DNA from 2 places in the Exiguobacterium sp. s56 genome. Region 2 is predicted to be linked to the other one. Evidence: predicted binding sites of a transcription regulator. Region 2 holds the regulator's gene; the other holds the start of a gene.
What was found. The regulator Rex, encoded in region 2, represses fermentation and respiration genes when NADH is low (regulators of the CRP and FNR family bind a similar motif). The targets are predictions, from matches to a motif close to TTGTGAAATATTTCACAA.
Positions count from the first base shown of each region.

Region 1 (7,875 bases), on a different contig from region 2:
AGCTTTTGCTTATTTCCAGTCGGTGATGCGGTCGATTGGGAAGCGGACCGATTGGTAACCGTCTTCCGCGGCTTTTCCGATTGAGAGGAGCATGACAGGAAGGTAGCGCTCTTTCTCGAGGCCGAACGCTTCCGCGATGTTCGCTTTGTCATAACCACCGATCGGGTTTGTGTCGTAGCCGTGGGCACGGGCGACGAGCATGAGTTGCATCGCGACGAGACCCGAGTCGAGCAAGATGCTGTCTTTGACAGACTCTTTCGGTGCGTCTTTGAAGATGTCTTTGATCATGTCGACTTGACGGTCGCGGACTTCTGGTGGCATGAGGCCACGCTCGACGGCCGTATCAAAGATCTCTTGTGTGTAATCGGCCATCTGGTAGTCGGCAAAGATGGCGATAACGGCTGATGACGTCTCGACTTGGCGTTTGTTGAAGCTTGCGAGCGGAAGGAGTGTGTCTTTACCTTCTGCGCTATCGATGACGACGAAGCGCCACGGTTGCAGGTTGAGTGATGACGGTGCCGTCGTCGCTTCCTCCAGGATTTGTGTCATCTCTTCTTTTGAGATTTTGACGTTCTCATCATAGACGCGAATCGAGCGGCGTCCTTTGAGGATTTCCATAAAGTCTTTCTGTGTTGTCGTGTTCATATAAGGGTCTTCCTTTCATGTTGAATGTTGGTTTGTAACGTATTTAAAAGTTCGAGTAACTGTCGTTGCTCCTCTACCTTCATGTTTACAAAAAGACGGTCCGATAAGCACTTCTTTTGCTCGGTCCAATGTGCAATCCGCTCCCGACCGACATCGGTCAAATCGACAAAGATGACCCGATTGTCTTGGAGGCAGCGTTCGCGCGTGATCAAGCCCTGTGTCTCGAGCTGTTTCAAATGACGCGTGATGGCGGCATGATCGACGCCGACCCGTTGTTGCAGTTCACGCTGACGCAAAGGGCCGACGTGATGCAAGTTGCTCAAAATATCGAAGCGGGTCGAGCTGAGCCCGTCCATTTCCGTATCGAACAGTTGGGCCAGTTCTTTTTGTACGGTGATGACGTGGTAGAGAATCTCATCGCTGAGCGAACAGGCGTCGCGCATCGGGTATCCTCCTTCAAAAAACTAATTGATGAATCAATCATTGATAGCTCACACAATGTATACTAATCGGTTTTGAAATAGATCGCAAATAAAAAGTTTCAAAAAACTGTTGTCAAACTGTTATATAATAGTCTATATTAAAGTCAACTGATATATAACAATTGAATGGAAGGATGTGACGGCTTGGAACATTACAAACAAGTAGGTACTTATCACGTACATGAAACGTTGCTCGACTTCATCTCGGCTCGTATATTGCCTGACGAAGAGGCGCACCGACAATTTTGGCCTGGGGTCGGGCGCCTACTCGATGAGTTCATTCCTCGGAATGAGTCACTGCTTCACGAACGTGAGTCGTATGAGCGACTATTACAGGAATGGTACAGCGAGCACAAGCAAGCCTTCGACCTGGAAGACTATGAGCGTTTCCTTCGGTCCATCGATTACATCGAAGCGACCGTCCCTGATTTCAGCATCGACGTTTCAGGTGTCGATTCAGAGGTTAGTAGGCAAGCCGGACCACAGCTCGTCGTTCCGCTCGACAACGCGCGCTATGCGTTGAACGCGGCGAACGCCCGCTGGGGAAGTCTGTATGACGCCTTGTACGGAACGGACGTCATCGACGAAGAGGACGGGAAAACGAAGTCGAGTGGTTATAATCCAGTCCGAGGTGAAGCGGTCATCGCCTACGCCAAACAGTTTCTCGACGATACATTTCCGCTCCGGGAGGGCTCGCACGAAGAAGCGAACGGCTATCTCGTGTCAGAGGGCAGGCCATACGCCATCATCGAAGGGAACCGCATCGCGTTTCAAGACGATTGTCTCGTCGGCTATGTCGGGGAAACGAGTGATCCGAATAAGCTCTTGCTCGTCCATAACGGGATTCACGCCGAGTTGCAGTTTGACCGGGACCACCCAATCGGACGGGTCGATCGAGCAGGGCTCATTGACATCGAACTCGAGTCCGCCTTGTCTGCCATCGTCGACTGTGAAGACTCGGTTGCCGCTGTTCGGGCGGAAGACAAGGTCCACCTTTACGCGAACTGGCTAGGCCTGATGGACGGGACGCTCGAAGCAACATTCACGAAAGGAGGTCGGCCGCTCACTCGGAAGTTGAACCCTGACCGGAAGTATGTCGGGAAAGACGGGCGTGAAGTCACGCTTCCGGGCCGATCGCTCCTCTTTATTCGAAACGTCGGGCACTTGATGACGACAGACTTGATGCTCGACGCGGAAGGGCGTGAAGTACCGGAAGGGATCTTGGACGGGATTTTCACTGCGCTCATCGCGAGCCGCCATCTTGATGCCAGACGAAATTCCCGCGAACGCTCCATCTATATCGTCAAACCGAAGATGCATGGATCTAAGGAAGTCGCGTTCACGAACGACTTGTTCGATGCGATTGAAGATGTACTCGAGTTACCGCGTCACACGCTCAAAGTCGGCGTGATGGACGAGGAGCGACGCACGTCGCTTAATTTGAAGAACTGTATCGAGCAAGTGAAGGAACGCATCGTCTTCATCAATACCGGATTCCTCGACCGGACGGGCGATGAGATTCACTCCTCGCTCACGCTCGGACCGATGCGCAAGAAAGGCGAGATGAAAACATCGGAGTGGCTCGATGCTTATGAACGTCTGAATGTCCAGATCGGGCTTGACGCAGGATTCCATCAACGCGGGCAAATCGGGAAAGGGATGTGGGCGATGCCCGATCGGATGCGCGACATGATGCGTGAAAAAAGCAATCATGTCCGGTCCGGGGCGACGACGGCTTGGGTGCCGTCCCCGACGGCGGCCACGCTTCATGCGCTGCATTACCATCAAGTCGATGCGTTTGACGTTCAGCGTGAGTTGGCGAATCGTTCGTTTAATCCAGCAACTGAGCGAGGGCGTCTGCTCGAGGTACCACTCGCCACGCGTCTCTATACAGATGAGGAAGTGAACGAGGAACTCGAGAACAACCTGCAAGGGTTGCTCGGTTACGTCGTCCGTTGGGTCGAGCAAGGTGTCGGCTGCTCGAAAGTACCCGATATTCATCATGTCGGCTTAATGGAAGACCGGGCGACGCTCCGCATCTCGAGTCAGCACGTGGCCAACTGGTTGTATCATGGCGTCTGTAGTCGAGAGCAAGTGGAAGCGACGCTCGTCCGGATGGCCGGTGTCGTCGACGCGCAAAACGCGTCGGACCCGTACTATCGCCCGATGACGCCTGACGTGGAGCGTTCGATCGCCTATCAAGCGGCGCGAGATTTAGTATTCGAAGGCGGCGAATCGCCGAACGGATATACGGAACCGATTTTGCACCGGCGCCGTCGACAGTTTTTACAACAAGTGACATTAGAACCGAACTTAAAAGGAGGAGCATCATTATGACAACGAAAAAAATCGAAAGCGAACAGTTAATTGAACGTTGGGTCGTCCGTCGAATCATCTCAGGGGAATCGACAGCGACGCTCGCGAACACGGCGTTCGTCTACGGGAACGATTTGATGCGCCTCGTCCTAGACCGGGCCGACGGATCGCTCCAAATCATGAGAGAGCCAGTCGAAGAAGTCGTCGTGTTCCGCAAACCGGAAGAACGTGATGAAGAGAACGTCTGTCGCTGCTGCGGCATGGAACACTCATCCTTCAAGTCGGCGCTTGAGTGCTGCGCATACTTGGATTAATCACGCACCATCTGTTATATAACAAACGATTAAATCTAAAATTAATATAATACAGGAGGAATGGGTATGAACGAACAACGCGCACAAGTTGAGGAAATGATACAGTCGGAACGATTTATTGGGGTCGAACGTCCATACGGAGTTGTAGACGTGATGCGACTTCGGGGGTCGGTGTTAATTGAACATACGCTCGCGACAAAAGGAGCGGAACGGTTATGGGAGTTACTCCACGAACGGGACTACGTCCACGCGCTTGGGGCGTTAACGGGGAACCAGGCCATCCAGCAAGTAAAGGCTGGTCTTGAGGCCATCTATTTGAGCGGTTGGCAAGTTGCCGCCGACGCGAACTTGTCGGGACATATGTATCCGGATCAAAGCCTGTATCCGGCCAATTCGGTGCCGAGCGTCGTCAAACGGATCAATCAGGCGCTTCAACGCGCCGACCAAATCCAAACGGCGGAAGGAAAAGGCGATACGCATTGGTTCGCCCCGATTGTCGCTGACATGGAGGCCGGTTTCGGCGGTGTGCTCAACGTGTTCGAACTGACGAAGGCGATGATTGAGGCGGGGGCGGCCGGTGTCCATCTTGAGGATCAATTGTCGTCAGAGAAGAAGTGCGGACATCTCGGCGGGAAAGTGTTGCTACCGACACAGACGGCCGTGAAAAACTTGATTGCCGCTCGGCTCGCGGCAGACGTCATGGGGGTGTCGACGATTATCGTCGCCCGGACGGATGCTCACGCGGCGAATTTGATTACGAGCGACATCGACCCAATCGACCATCCGTTCATCGTCGGTGACCGGACACCGGAAGGGTTTTACCGCACCGAGGCAGGCATCGAGCAGGCAATCGCGCGTGGTCTTGCCTACGCACCGTACGCCGACCTCGTCTGGTGCGAGACGTCCGAGCCCGATTTGGACGAGGCACGCCAATTCGCAAATGCGATTCACGCGAAATATCCGGGCAAACTGCTTGCTTACAACTGCTCACCTTCGTTCAACTGGAAGAAAAAGCTGTCAGACGAGGAAATCGCAACGTTCCAACAAGAAATTGGTGCGATGGGGTACAAGTTCCAATTCGTCACGCTCGCTGGTTTCCACTCGCTCAACTTCGGAATGTTCGAACTCGCACGCGGATACAAAGCCCGCGGGATGGCTGCCTATTCCGAGTTGCAGCAAGCTGAATTCTCGGCGGAGCAGCATGGCTATACGGCGACACGTCACCAACGCGAAGTCGGGACCGGGTACTTTGATGAAGTGTCACTCGTCATTTCTGGAGGCCAGTCGTCGACGACGGCACTGGCCGGATCGACAGAGGCAGAGCAGTTTGAAACGCCTTCCCATTAATCGACGCCCCTCACAAAATGAGGGGCTGTTTTGTGTCCAAATTTGGAACGAGGCAATCCCGTTCACCTAAATGTGACGTATTTCACATTTTTGTCGTCAAACTCTTGCTACGCTAAACATGTCAAAACGAATATGGAGGTTATGACAGATGACACAGACATTCACGGGCGATACGCACGTATCTGAAATCGTCAAACAATGCCCGCAAGCAGCAGACATCTTCAAACGGAATCGAATCGATTTTTGTTGTGGTGGCAACCGACCACTCGCTGAAGCGACTGACAAATCGAAACGGTCGACAGAAGATATTTTAGAAGAAGTCAATGCGCTCTATCAACGCAAGCAAGAGATGAACGAGAAGAGCATCGATTGGGATGCCGCTTCTTCTTCGGAATTGATTGAGCACATTATTTATAAGCATCACCAGTTTTTGACGGACGAATTGCCTCAGCTCACACCATATGTGACAAAAGTGTTCCGGGTTCACGGACAAAATCATCCGCACCTCGGTCGCATTCACCAATTGTTCAATCAATTGAAAGTGGAACTTGAACAACATATCGTCAAAGAAGAGACGGAAGACTTCCCGACGTTGCTTCGTCATGAGACGGCACCGACAGCTGAAACGAGACGGGAGCTTGATGACATTTTGGCTTCGCTCGAGTCAGAACATGCAGCAGCGGGTGACATCTTGAAAGAGCTTCGGCACATCACGAACGACTATACGCCGCCTGAAGGTGCGTGTGGGACGTATCGTCTTGTCTATCAACGGTTAGAAGCGCTCGAATCGGATACGTTCGAACATATTCATCTCGAGAACAACATTTTATTCCCGCGGGCGCGCACGTTCGCTTAATAAGGGCACACCTCTACTGACGTAGGGGTGTATTTTTGTGACGTTTGATACAGATGGGAGGCGAAGCAATCGCTACGATAAAAGAGAAGCAAAGGAGTGATCAATCATGAAACGGGTGAGTGGAGTCATCATAGGGATGGCAGTCGCCTTATTACTAAGTCAAGTCTGGTCGAGTTCAGATTCGGAGGACACCGTGACCATCCTAGCAGCGGCAAGCTTAGGACCGGCTTTGGAAGAGGTCGAGCGACAACTTGAAGCGGAATTCGATGGGATTGATGTTCGGGTCGTGACGAACGGGAGCGGCGCTTTGCGAGCACAAATCAATCACGGGTCTCCGGCAGATATCTTTTTAGCCGCGAGCGTTGACGATGTCGACCGATTACAAATCCCGATTCTAGAGCGGGATATGTTCTTGCATAACGAATTGTGGCTCGTAACACCGAAAGGGAAACCGTGCGCGGAGACGTGGGACGACTTAAATACATGTGCTCGCATCGTCATCGGTGATCCAATCAATGTCCCGGCCGGTCGTTACGCAAAAGTGGCGCTCGAAGGGGAAGATGTGTGGGAGGAAGTGGAGCCGCGAGTCATGTTCGCCCAAAACGTGAGACAAGTGCTGACGCTCATCGAACAAGGTGACGCCAATGCGGGATTCGTTTATAAAACGGAACTCACGACGGACATCGAGTCGATTCAGTCGGTCCCGTTTGAAGCGACGGGTGCGATTTCGTATCCGGCAGTTCGCTTAACGCATGATCCATACGTCCGCGATATCTATGCGCGTTTGTTTGATGATGAGATTCAAGCTCACTTTTTGGCGAAAGGATTTTCCAAATGACGCAATCTCCACTTCAACTCACATTCGAAGTCGGGATGATGGCGACGGTGAGCGCCTTCGTCCTTGCCTTCGGAGCGGCCTATTTCATGCATCACCGTCGATTTAAAGGAAAGCGGCTGCTGGAGACAGTGTTCTTACTGCCGCTTATCTTGCCGCCGACAGTCATCGGGCTATACGCCTTGATTGTCCTTGGGAACAACGGGATCGGTGGGTTCTTGCCCGTCACCATCTTGTTCACCAAACAGGCGAACGTCATCGCGTCCGCCTTGGCCGCGTTTCCGCTCATCTACCAAACAATTCGTCTCGGGCTCAAACAACTCGATGCAGAATGGTATGAGGCCGGACGCGTGCTCGGCGGGTCAGAGCGTCAACTGTTCACTTACGTGACGATTCCACTGCTGCTACCCGCGTTGACGAGCGGCTTCGTCCTCGGTTTCGCACGGTCAATCGGCGAGTTCGGGATCACGATGATGATTGCCGGGAACATTCCTGGCGAGACGATGACACTTGCCACTGCGATTTATATGGCGACAATCAACGGCGATATGAAGCAAGCGCTCATCTGGAGTGGATGGTTGGTTGGTTTGGCGTTTTTAGTCCTATGGCTGAGTGAACGTTATGGCAAACGTCAATATTAGTCAATCACGTCGACTTTTTTCACATAAGACCGGTTCGGAGTATTTAAGATACTTGGGCCGGTCTTTTTCCAAATGTGGACGTGGTCCCCGACAGCGATTTGTTCGAACGTGGCTTTCACTTGAAACTTGAACCAACTTACGTCTTCCGGTTCACTTTGCGCGAAAAGAGTGTCAGGAGAGAGCGTGGCCTCTTCTGCAGTGATGCCGCTGATGACGAGTGCGGTGCGGTCAGACTCATTTATTTCAATCACATATCCTTCGACGTCTGGCTCGGTCGTCGCCCGGTTAGCGAAGACAAACCCGATGGAAAAGACGACGAGCATGGCCGCGATGGTGAGGAATAACATGATTTTGAATGATGATTTCATAAGGGAACGCCTCCTTCGTTCATTATTCTGTCACGTCTCGAATCGCTTATCTGTGAAAAAAGTAACAGTTA
Region 1 covers NZ_JACSLR010000008.1:46,109-53,983, reverse strand. The annotation lists gene KNP71_RS09075 (nitroreductase family protein) at 10-645, opposite strand; gene KNP71_RS09070 (MarR family winged helix-turn-helix transcriptional regulator) at 642-1,088, opposite strand; gene KNP71_RS09065 (malate synthase G) at 1,272-3,464, shown strand; gene KNP71_RS09060 (hypothetical protein) at 3,461-3,757, shown strand; gene aceA (isocitrate lyase) at 3,824-5,104, shown strand; gene ric (iron-sulfur cluster repair di-iron protein) at 5,253-5,960, shown strand; gene modA (molybdate ABC transporter substrate-binding protein) at 6,067-6,798, shown strand; gene modB (molybdate ABC transporter permease subunit) at 6,795-7,436, shown strand; gene KNP71_RS09035 (DUF3221 domain-containing protein) at 7,433-7,804, opposite strand.
Region 1: a site for Rex is predicted at 5,175-5,192, ahead of ric (iron-sulfur cluster repair di-iron protein). Genes of this name have one in related genera too.

Region 2 (7,875 bases):
TGTTTATCTTGTTGTTAAAAACATTTATTCCCAATCACAAAAAAAGCATCGTCCCGTTAAAGAACGATGCTTACTTCTCATTCATTTGTTTCATCAAATCGACTTGCTCTTTCACCATCGCCTCTTTCTCACGACGGAGCACGCCCCGGTACGTGATGCGTGAAATCGACAAGCTGATTTCATACAAGAAGAAGAGCGGCAGCGACACCATGAGGTGCGACGTCAAATCCGGCGGCGTGATGAAGGCCGCGATGACGAACAAGGCGAAGTACGCATATTTCCGAATCGATGACAGGAAGTACGGTGTCACGACACCGATGCGCGTCAAGAACATCGTCACGACCGGCAACTGGAATAACAGTCCGAATGGGATGGTCAGTTGCAGCAAGAACGTGAAGTAGTTCGACGCCCCGATGATTTGCGTTAGCCCGAGGTCTTGCCCGAGGTCCGTCGAGATATCGAGGACGAGCGGGAACAACCAATAATAGGCGAACGCGAGACCGATCAGGAACAAGATGAAGATGATCGGGATATAGGCGAGCGTCGCTTTCCGCTCGTTCGGATGCAGACCAGGTGCGACGAACGCCCACAGTTGATACAGTAGAAACGGACCGGATGCGACGAGCCCGATGACGAGCGCCAAGTTCAAGTAAATCATGAGCGGGTCCGCGACCCCAAAGGCGTTCAGTTCGAGCCCTCGTTCGACGAGGTCCGCCTGCAGATAGGCGAGCACGTATTTGACACTCGGCAAAGCGATCAAAAAGAAGGCAAAGACGACAAATGCCGACAGCATCAGTCGTCTCCGCAGCTCTGTCAAGTGATCGGACAGCGCCCGCTCTTGATCAGGTTGATGATTCATGATTACTGCTCTTTCTTCTCAAGTTCTTTCTTATCTTTCTCCTCATGTTCGTTCATCATGCCGTTTGTGGCATTTTTGAACTCACGGAGCGTTTGTCCGGCGGCGCGTCCGAATTCAGGCAATTTCTTCGGCCCGAAGATGATAAGCGCGACGATGGCGATAATGAAGATACTCGCTCCCCCAGGAATACCGACGACGAGCAACGATGATAGTAATTCCATTATTGATGGACCCCCTCAGCAGATGGATAGTGTTGCATAAAGTAAATGAGCGACTGGAGTTCGATCGACAAGTCGATGTGATGGACGCGGACCGTGTCCGGCACAGTAAGTCTGGCCGGTGTGAAGTTCAAGATGCCTTTAATACCGAAGCGGACCAAGTCGTCCGCGACCGGTTGCGCATAGGCAGACGGCACCGTGAGAATGGCGACGTCAATCTTGTTTTGTTTCATGATCTGTTCCATCTCATCGACGTGATGAATCGGGACACCGGACATCGTCGTGCCGACTTTTGTCTCGTCTGCGTCGAACCCGACGACGATATGTGTGTTATTGTTTTTAAGGAAGTTATAGTTGACGAAAGCTGTCCCAAGATGACCAACCCCGACTAAGGCGACGTTCGTAATCTCGTCCTGATTCAGTGTCTTACGGAAAAAGTCTAACAGATACTGTACGTTATAGCCATATCCCTTTTTACCGAGCGCACCGAAGTACGAGAAATCGCGACGGATCGTGGCCGAATCGACCTTGACCGCCTCGCTCAGTTCAGCAGAAGAGACACGCTGTTTTCCTGATGAATGTAGGCTTTGGATAAACCGATAGTATAGTGGCAACCGTTTGGCTGTCGCTTGCGGAATCTTTGGTTCGTTTTGACTCAACGGAAAGAGCCTCCTTTTTACGACGCGTTTCAAACGAATCTAATTTCATACACCTTGATTGTAAACGAATTCACATGACCACTCAATGAATATACCTGAAAAGGGGAAGAAATAAAGTATACTAAATAGAGAGAAAGGGGTTTTTTCACTTGATCCTACTGCAAGTCAATAACTTATCGAAATCATTCGGCGTCGAGCCGATTTTAGAGAACGTCAAACTAGAAATTCAAGAAGGCGAACGTGTCGCCCTTGTCGGCCGTAACGGTGCCGGCAAGTCGACATTGCTTAAAGTCATCGCCGGGGAATACAACTATGACTCGGGCGACATCATGAAGCCTAAAGATGTCACCATCGGCTATCTCGCCCAAGATTCAGGGTTAGAGTCGAACGAGACGATGTGGAACGAAATGTTGACTGTCTTCACCGATTTAATTGAACAAGAAAAGACGCTGCGCCGCATGGAGCAAGACATGGGTTCTGAGCGCATCTTGAACGACCCGGCCGCCTATGAGCGCCTCTTGTCGTCTTACGATGAAGAACAGCATACGTTCAAAGACCGTGGCGGCTATCAATATGAGGCGACGATCCGCTCTGTCCTTCACGGGATGCGGTTCTATCCGGACGACTTCGAACGCCGCATCGATACGCTCTCCGGCGGACAGCGGACACGTCTCGCTCTCGCGAAGATGCTGCTCCAAAGTCCGGACCTGCTCATCCTGGATGAGCCGACGAACCACTTGGACATTGAGACGCTCGGCTGGCTCGAGAAGTATTTGAGCGGCTATAAAGGCGCCGTCCTCATCGTCTCCCACGACCGCTACTTCCTCGACCGCGTCGTCTCGGTCGTCTATGAGCTGTCACGCCACCGGAGCCGTCGCTTCGTCGGCAACTATACGAAGTATCTCGAACAGAAGGCCGCCATCTACGAGCAAGAGAAGAAGCAGTTCGAGTCGCAACAAGAAGAAATCGCCAAAATGCAGGACTTCATCCAGCGTAACATCGCCCGGGCGACGACGACGAAGCGGGCCCAGAGTGTCCGCAAGCGTCTCGAGAAAGTCGACCGGATGGAAGCGCCGGACGGTGATGAGCGCAGTGCCGTCCTCTCGTTCTCGATCAAGCGCCAAAGCGGGAACGACGTGTTGAGCGGGAGCGACCTCGCCATCGGCTATGAGGAACCGATTGCCCAGCAGCTCCGCTTCCAATTGCAGCGCGGCGAATCGGTCGCCCTCGTCGGCCCGAACGGGGTCGGCAAATCGACGCTTTTGAAAGTGTTGACGAAACAACAGCCGGCCCTTCAAGGGGACATCCGCTACGGCACCGGCGTCGAGATCGGCTACTATGACCAGGAGCAACAGAACTTGTCGGACGCCAACCGCGTCATCGATGAGATTTGGAACGACTGGCCGCTCATGCGCGAGCAAGAAGTGCGGAGCCTGCTAGGCCAGTTCCTGTTCAGCGGCGACGACGTCATGAAGCGCGTCCATGAACTGTCGGGTGGAGAGCGGGCCCGTTTGACGCTCGCGAAACTGAAGCTCGAACAACCGAACTTGCTCATCTTGGATGAACCGACGAACCACTTGGACCTCGACTCGAAGATGATTCTCGAGAACGCCCTCGTCGACTATCCGGGCACGATCCTATTCGTCTCGCATGACCGTTACTTCATCGACCGGCTCGCGACGCGCGTCTTAGAGATCACGCCGAACGGGATTGACGAGTACCTCGGCGATTACTCGTATTACGTCGAGAAGAAAGAAGAACTCGAAGAGCTGGCCCGACTCGCCCGCGAAGAGACGAAACAAGTCATCGTCAAGAAACAGCGCGTCGACAAGGAACAGCAACGCGAGGAACGCCGGATGAAACAACGGATCGAGGAAATCGAGCTCACGATCGAACAACACGAGGCCCGCCTCGAGGAGATCGAGCAACTGTTGTGTGAACCGGACGTCTTCAACGACTTCGCTCGGGCGCAAGAACTGTCGACCGAGTCCGACGCGACGAAAGAATCGATCACGGCACTGTACGCAGAATGGGAGGAGCTCCATTCATGATGCGATTCCGTGCGATGCGAATCGAATGGATGCACGCCTTTCTTACCGGTCTCGCCTATATCGTGCCGACGGGGACGGAATTCGTATCCGAGCTGATTCGCGGGGAACCGACGATCGTTCCGTCGTTCCTGTTTTATTTCCTGCCGGTCGTCATCGGCTTCATCATCCAGACGTGGAGCGGGATTGTGATCAGTTTGTTGAGCGGCCTGCTTATGAGCACGCTGTTCATCCGCCTCGTCGTTTGGCCGGTCGACGTGACCGTCCACAACTTTTACACCCCAGGCTCGGTGTGGGGACACTTCTATCAGTCGACTCTCCTCATGTGGGTGCTCGCCCTGATCGTCTTCATCGTGAGCTGGGTGAACATGTGGTACAAACAGAACAAACATCATCCGGACGTATAAAAAAGGGAAGCCGTCTCCAACGTGGAGACCGGCTTCCCTTTTAACAGTTAGAAATAACGTAGCGGCTGGAATCCGCGTGTATGGAAGTCGAGCTTGAGGCCGTCTTCCGTGATAAAGAACACGTACTCGTTCGTATCGACATCACGGACGAACACTTTATAAAACGTGAGTGTCTCCTCACGGTTCGTCACATACTTCGCCTCATGCGTCGAGATCACTTGCGCGAACAATTGCTCTTCGTCAAACTCGTTGACGATATCCTCGAACTTCGCCGCTTCTTCTTCGGTCGCTTCTCGTCCCGGCGCAATCTCGTAATATGCGTCGCTCGCTTTCGGCTGAACGCCGAGGTTGCGGTCGACGACGATGACGCTCTCGATATTTTGATCGTCTAAGCTCTTATAGCCGTACAACGTCTCGACGAGCGTGTTCTCACCCGTGACCCGGCCGATGCCTTCGAGCGATTCCGCTCCTGTGAGTGAAAGGACGCGTGTCGCTTCCGGCACGATTTCTTCTTGATAGGCGATATTATAGGCGCGGATAATCTCCCGTACTTGCAAAAACGTCGCGACGACGAGCAGTACGACCAGACCTCCAATAATGATGCGTTTCGTCATGTCTCTATTTCCCCCTAGACTGTCATGCTCTCTTCTAAGGATAACCCAGGAACCGCATTCATCGCCAGTGTATCGCGCTTTCCGCGCACATACGCGTGATGTGCCGCCACCCCGATCATACCAGCATTATCTCCGCATAGATCAAGTGGTGGGATGACGAGGCGGATGCCTTCGCGGTCCGTCGCTTCTTGAAGCGCAGTACGGAGTCCACGGTTGGCCGCGACGCCACCTGCGACGAGCAATTGTTTGGCTCCTTTTTCTTTTACGGCACGAATCGCTTTTTCGACGAGCACTTCGACGACGCTCGCTTGGAAGCTGGCCGCCAAGTTTTCAGGGATGACCGTCTCCCCACGCTGTTCGGCATTGTGGACGGCGTTGATAACTGACGACTTGAGCCCGCTGAAGCTGAAGTCAAAACTTCCTGCCTCGAGGCGAACCCGTGGGAACTTATACGTGTCTTCCCCGTTAGCCGCGAGACGGTCGATGGCCGGGCCGCCCGGGTAAGGCAGGCTGAGCGTTCGTGCGACTTTGTCGTACGCTTCTCCGGCCGCATCGTCACGCGTCTCACCGATGACTTCGAACACACCGTGCTCGGGCATATAGACGAGCTCTGTGTGTCCGCCTGAAACGACGAGACAGACGAGTGGGAACTCCATCTCCTCGACGAGTTCGTTCGCGTAAATATGTCCGGCGATATGGTGGACGCCGATGAGCGGTTTACTATGGGCGAACGCGAGCGCTTTGGCCGCACTGATGCCGACGAGCAGCGCCCCGACGAGACCAGGTCCTTGTGTGACCGCGACGGCGTCGACGTCTTGCATCGTCACGCCGGCTTCACTGAGGGCGTCATCGATGACGTACGTGATTCGTTCGACGTGGTGGCGCGAGGCGACCTCGGGCACGACCCCACCGAACCGTTTATGACTTTCAATCTGCGACGAGACGACGTTCGATAAGAGCGTCTTGCCGTCACGCACGAGCGCGACCGACGTCTCATCACAGCTCGACTCAATCGCGAGAATGAGCGATGTGTTCATTCTGATTCACTTCCTAACTTCGCCCAGTAGATATAGGCGTCTTCATTATTGTCTTGATAGTACCGTTTCCGGCGACCGGCGTTTTCAAAACCGAACTGTTCATACAGCTTTTGGGCACCGATATTCGAGACGCGCACTTCGAGCGTGAGCGCCGCCAATGACTTCGAGCGGGCGAATTCAACGAGTTGCGTCAACAGCAGATTGCCGATACCATGCCCACGATATTCCGGCAAGACGGCGATGTTCGTGATATGTCCTTCGTCCACGATTTGCCAGACACCGACAAATCCGACGACGCGGCGTTCATGGACGGCGACGAAATAGACGGCCTGCTCATTCTTGAGCATCTCGTTCATGAACGCTTCTTTCGTCCATGGGATGGCGAACGACGCTTCTTCGACTTTGGTCACTTCCTCGACATCGAGCCAGTTCATGCGCCGGATTTTAATGTCAGCCATGGTTTTGTCCCTCGAGCCATTTCGCTTCCGCTTCAGCAAGACGGAGATATTCAGGCTCAAACGCATGAACATCGTTCGTGACGTCACCTAACGCGACGAGATCGCTTGCCCGGCCATAGCTATGCGCGGCCGGTGCTTCGGTATAGTCGTAAGACGCGAGTACGTCACGGAACGGCTCGACATCACCGACGACGACGAACGGTCCTGTGATAGTGGCTTCAAGCCAAGCAGCGACCGATGCGTGACGGTCGGGCGTCACAGCCTCGTTCTGCTGATAGTGACCGATATACGCATTGCCACGACGGGCGTCGATGAGCGCAACGACCGGGAGCTCCGTATTCGGGGCCGCCGCCATGAGACGGAGCGCCGAGACCCCGACGAGCGGGAGTTGAAGCGTGTAGGCGAGCGTCTTCGCGGTCGTGACACCGATGCGGATACCCGTATACGATCCAGGCCCCGTCGTCACGACGATGCGCTCGAGCTCGGTCGGTGTCCATTTGACCGCGTTCATCAGTTGTTCAATCATCGGCATGAGCGTGACGGCATGGTTTTTCGAGACCATGACCGTCGCTTCGGCTTGGATTTGTCCATGTTCGCTCAAGGCGACAGACAAACGAGTCGTCGACGTGTCCATCATCAATTGCTTCATGCGAGCACCTCCTTCACGAGCGCATCATAGACGTCGCCGACGGGCGCGAACGTCAGTTGACGTTCCTCGTCCCCGATTCGCTCGATTGTGATGGCGAGCCGTTCCGTCGGAAGTGATGACTCGATCAAGTTCGACCATTCGACGATGGCGACACCATCGCCGTTGATGTATTCTTCGAGGCCGATATCGTCCCCCGTATCTTCGAGACGATAGACGTCCATATGGTAGAGCGGCAAGCGCCCTTGATATTGCTTCATGATCGTAAACGTCGGGCTGTTGACGTTGCGCGTCACACCGAGGCCTTTACCAAAGCCCTGGGTGAACGTCGTCTTACCGGCACCGAGGTCGCCGTTCAACGTTATGACCGTCCCGGCTTTGACAAGTGTGGCCAACTTCTCTGCCACTGCCTGCGTCTCAGCCGCAGAATGGGTAATCAATGTATACATGATGTTTCTCCTTTAGTCGATTCTAGCGATACGTACTCATTGTACACTCAATTTTACGCAAAAAAAAACACGAAACGTCATCGTTTCGCTATCTCATTTAAAAAATTGGTTGCGGGGGCTGGATTTGAACCAACGACCTTCGGGTTATGAGCCCGACGAGCTACCAGACTGCTCCACCCCGCGACGACATATGAAATTAAATAAAAATTGGTTGCGGGGGCCGGATTTGAACCGACGACCTTCGGGTTATGAGCCCGACGAGCTACCAGACTGCTCCACCCCGCGATGGTTTGAATTGTTTCGACATCCTCTATAATAAGTGAAGTAGTTATATAATGCAACCTTTTTCTTCATGTTTTTTCAGAATTGGAATCGGGAACATTTAAAAGAGTGCAATCTATAAGAGAAAAGGAGCGCGACCGTCATGTCGAAATGGGGTAATCGCTTTAAAAAATGGTTCTTTTCCGAACTGGACGCATC
Region 2 covers NZ_JACSLR010000010.1:4,011-11,885, reverse strand. The annotation lists gene tatC (twin-arginine translocase subunit TatC) at 71-859, opposite strand; gene KNP71_RS10225 (twin-arginine translocase TatA/TatE family subunit) at 862-1,047, opposite strand; gene KNP71_RS10220 (redox-sensing transcriptional repressor Rex) at 1,080-1,736, opposite strand; gene KNP71_RS10215 (ABC-F family ATP-binding cassette domain-containing protein) at 1,886-3,787, shown strand; gene KNP71_RS10210 (hypothetical protein) at 3,784-4,191, shown strand; gene KNP71_RS10205 (hypothetical protein) at 4,239-4,805, opposite strand; gene tsaD (tRNA (adenosine(37)-N6)-threonylcarbamoyltransferase complex transferase subunit TsaD) at 4,820-5,842, opposite strand; gene rimI (ribosomal protein S18-alanine N-acetyltransferase) at 5,839-6,300, opposite strand; gene tsaB (tRNA (adenosine(37)-N6)-threonylcarbamoyltransferase complex dimerization subunit type 1 TsaB) at 6,293-6,949, opposite strand; gene tsaE (tRNA (adenosine(37)-N6)-threonylcarbamoyltransferase complex ATPase subunit type 1 TsaE) at 6,946-7,395, opposite strand; tRNA gene KNP71_RS10180 (tRNA-Met) at 7,502-7,578, opposite strand; tRNA gene KNP71_RS10175 (tRNA-Met) at 7,604-7,680, opposite strand; gene KNP71_RS10170 (sporulation protein) at 7,820-7,875, shown strand, end outside.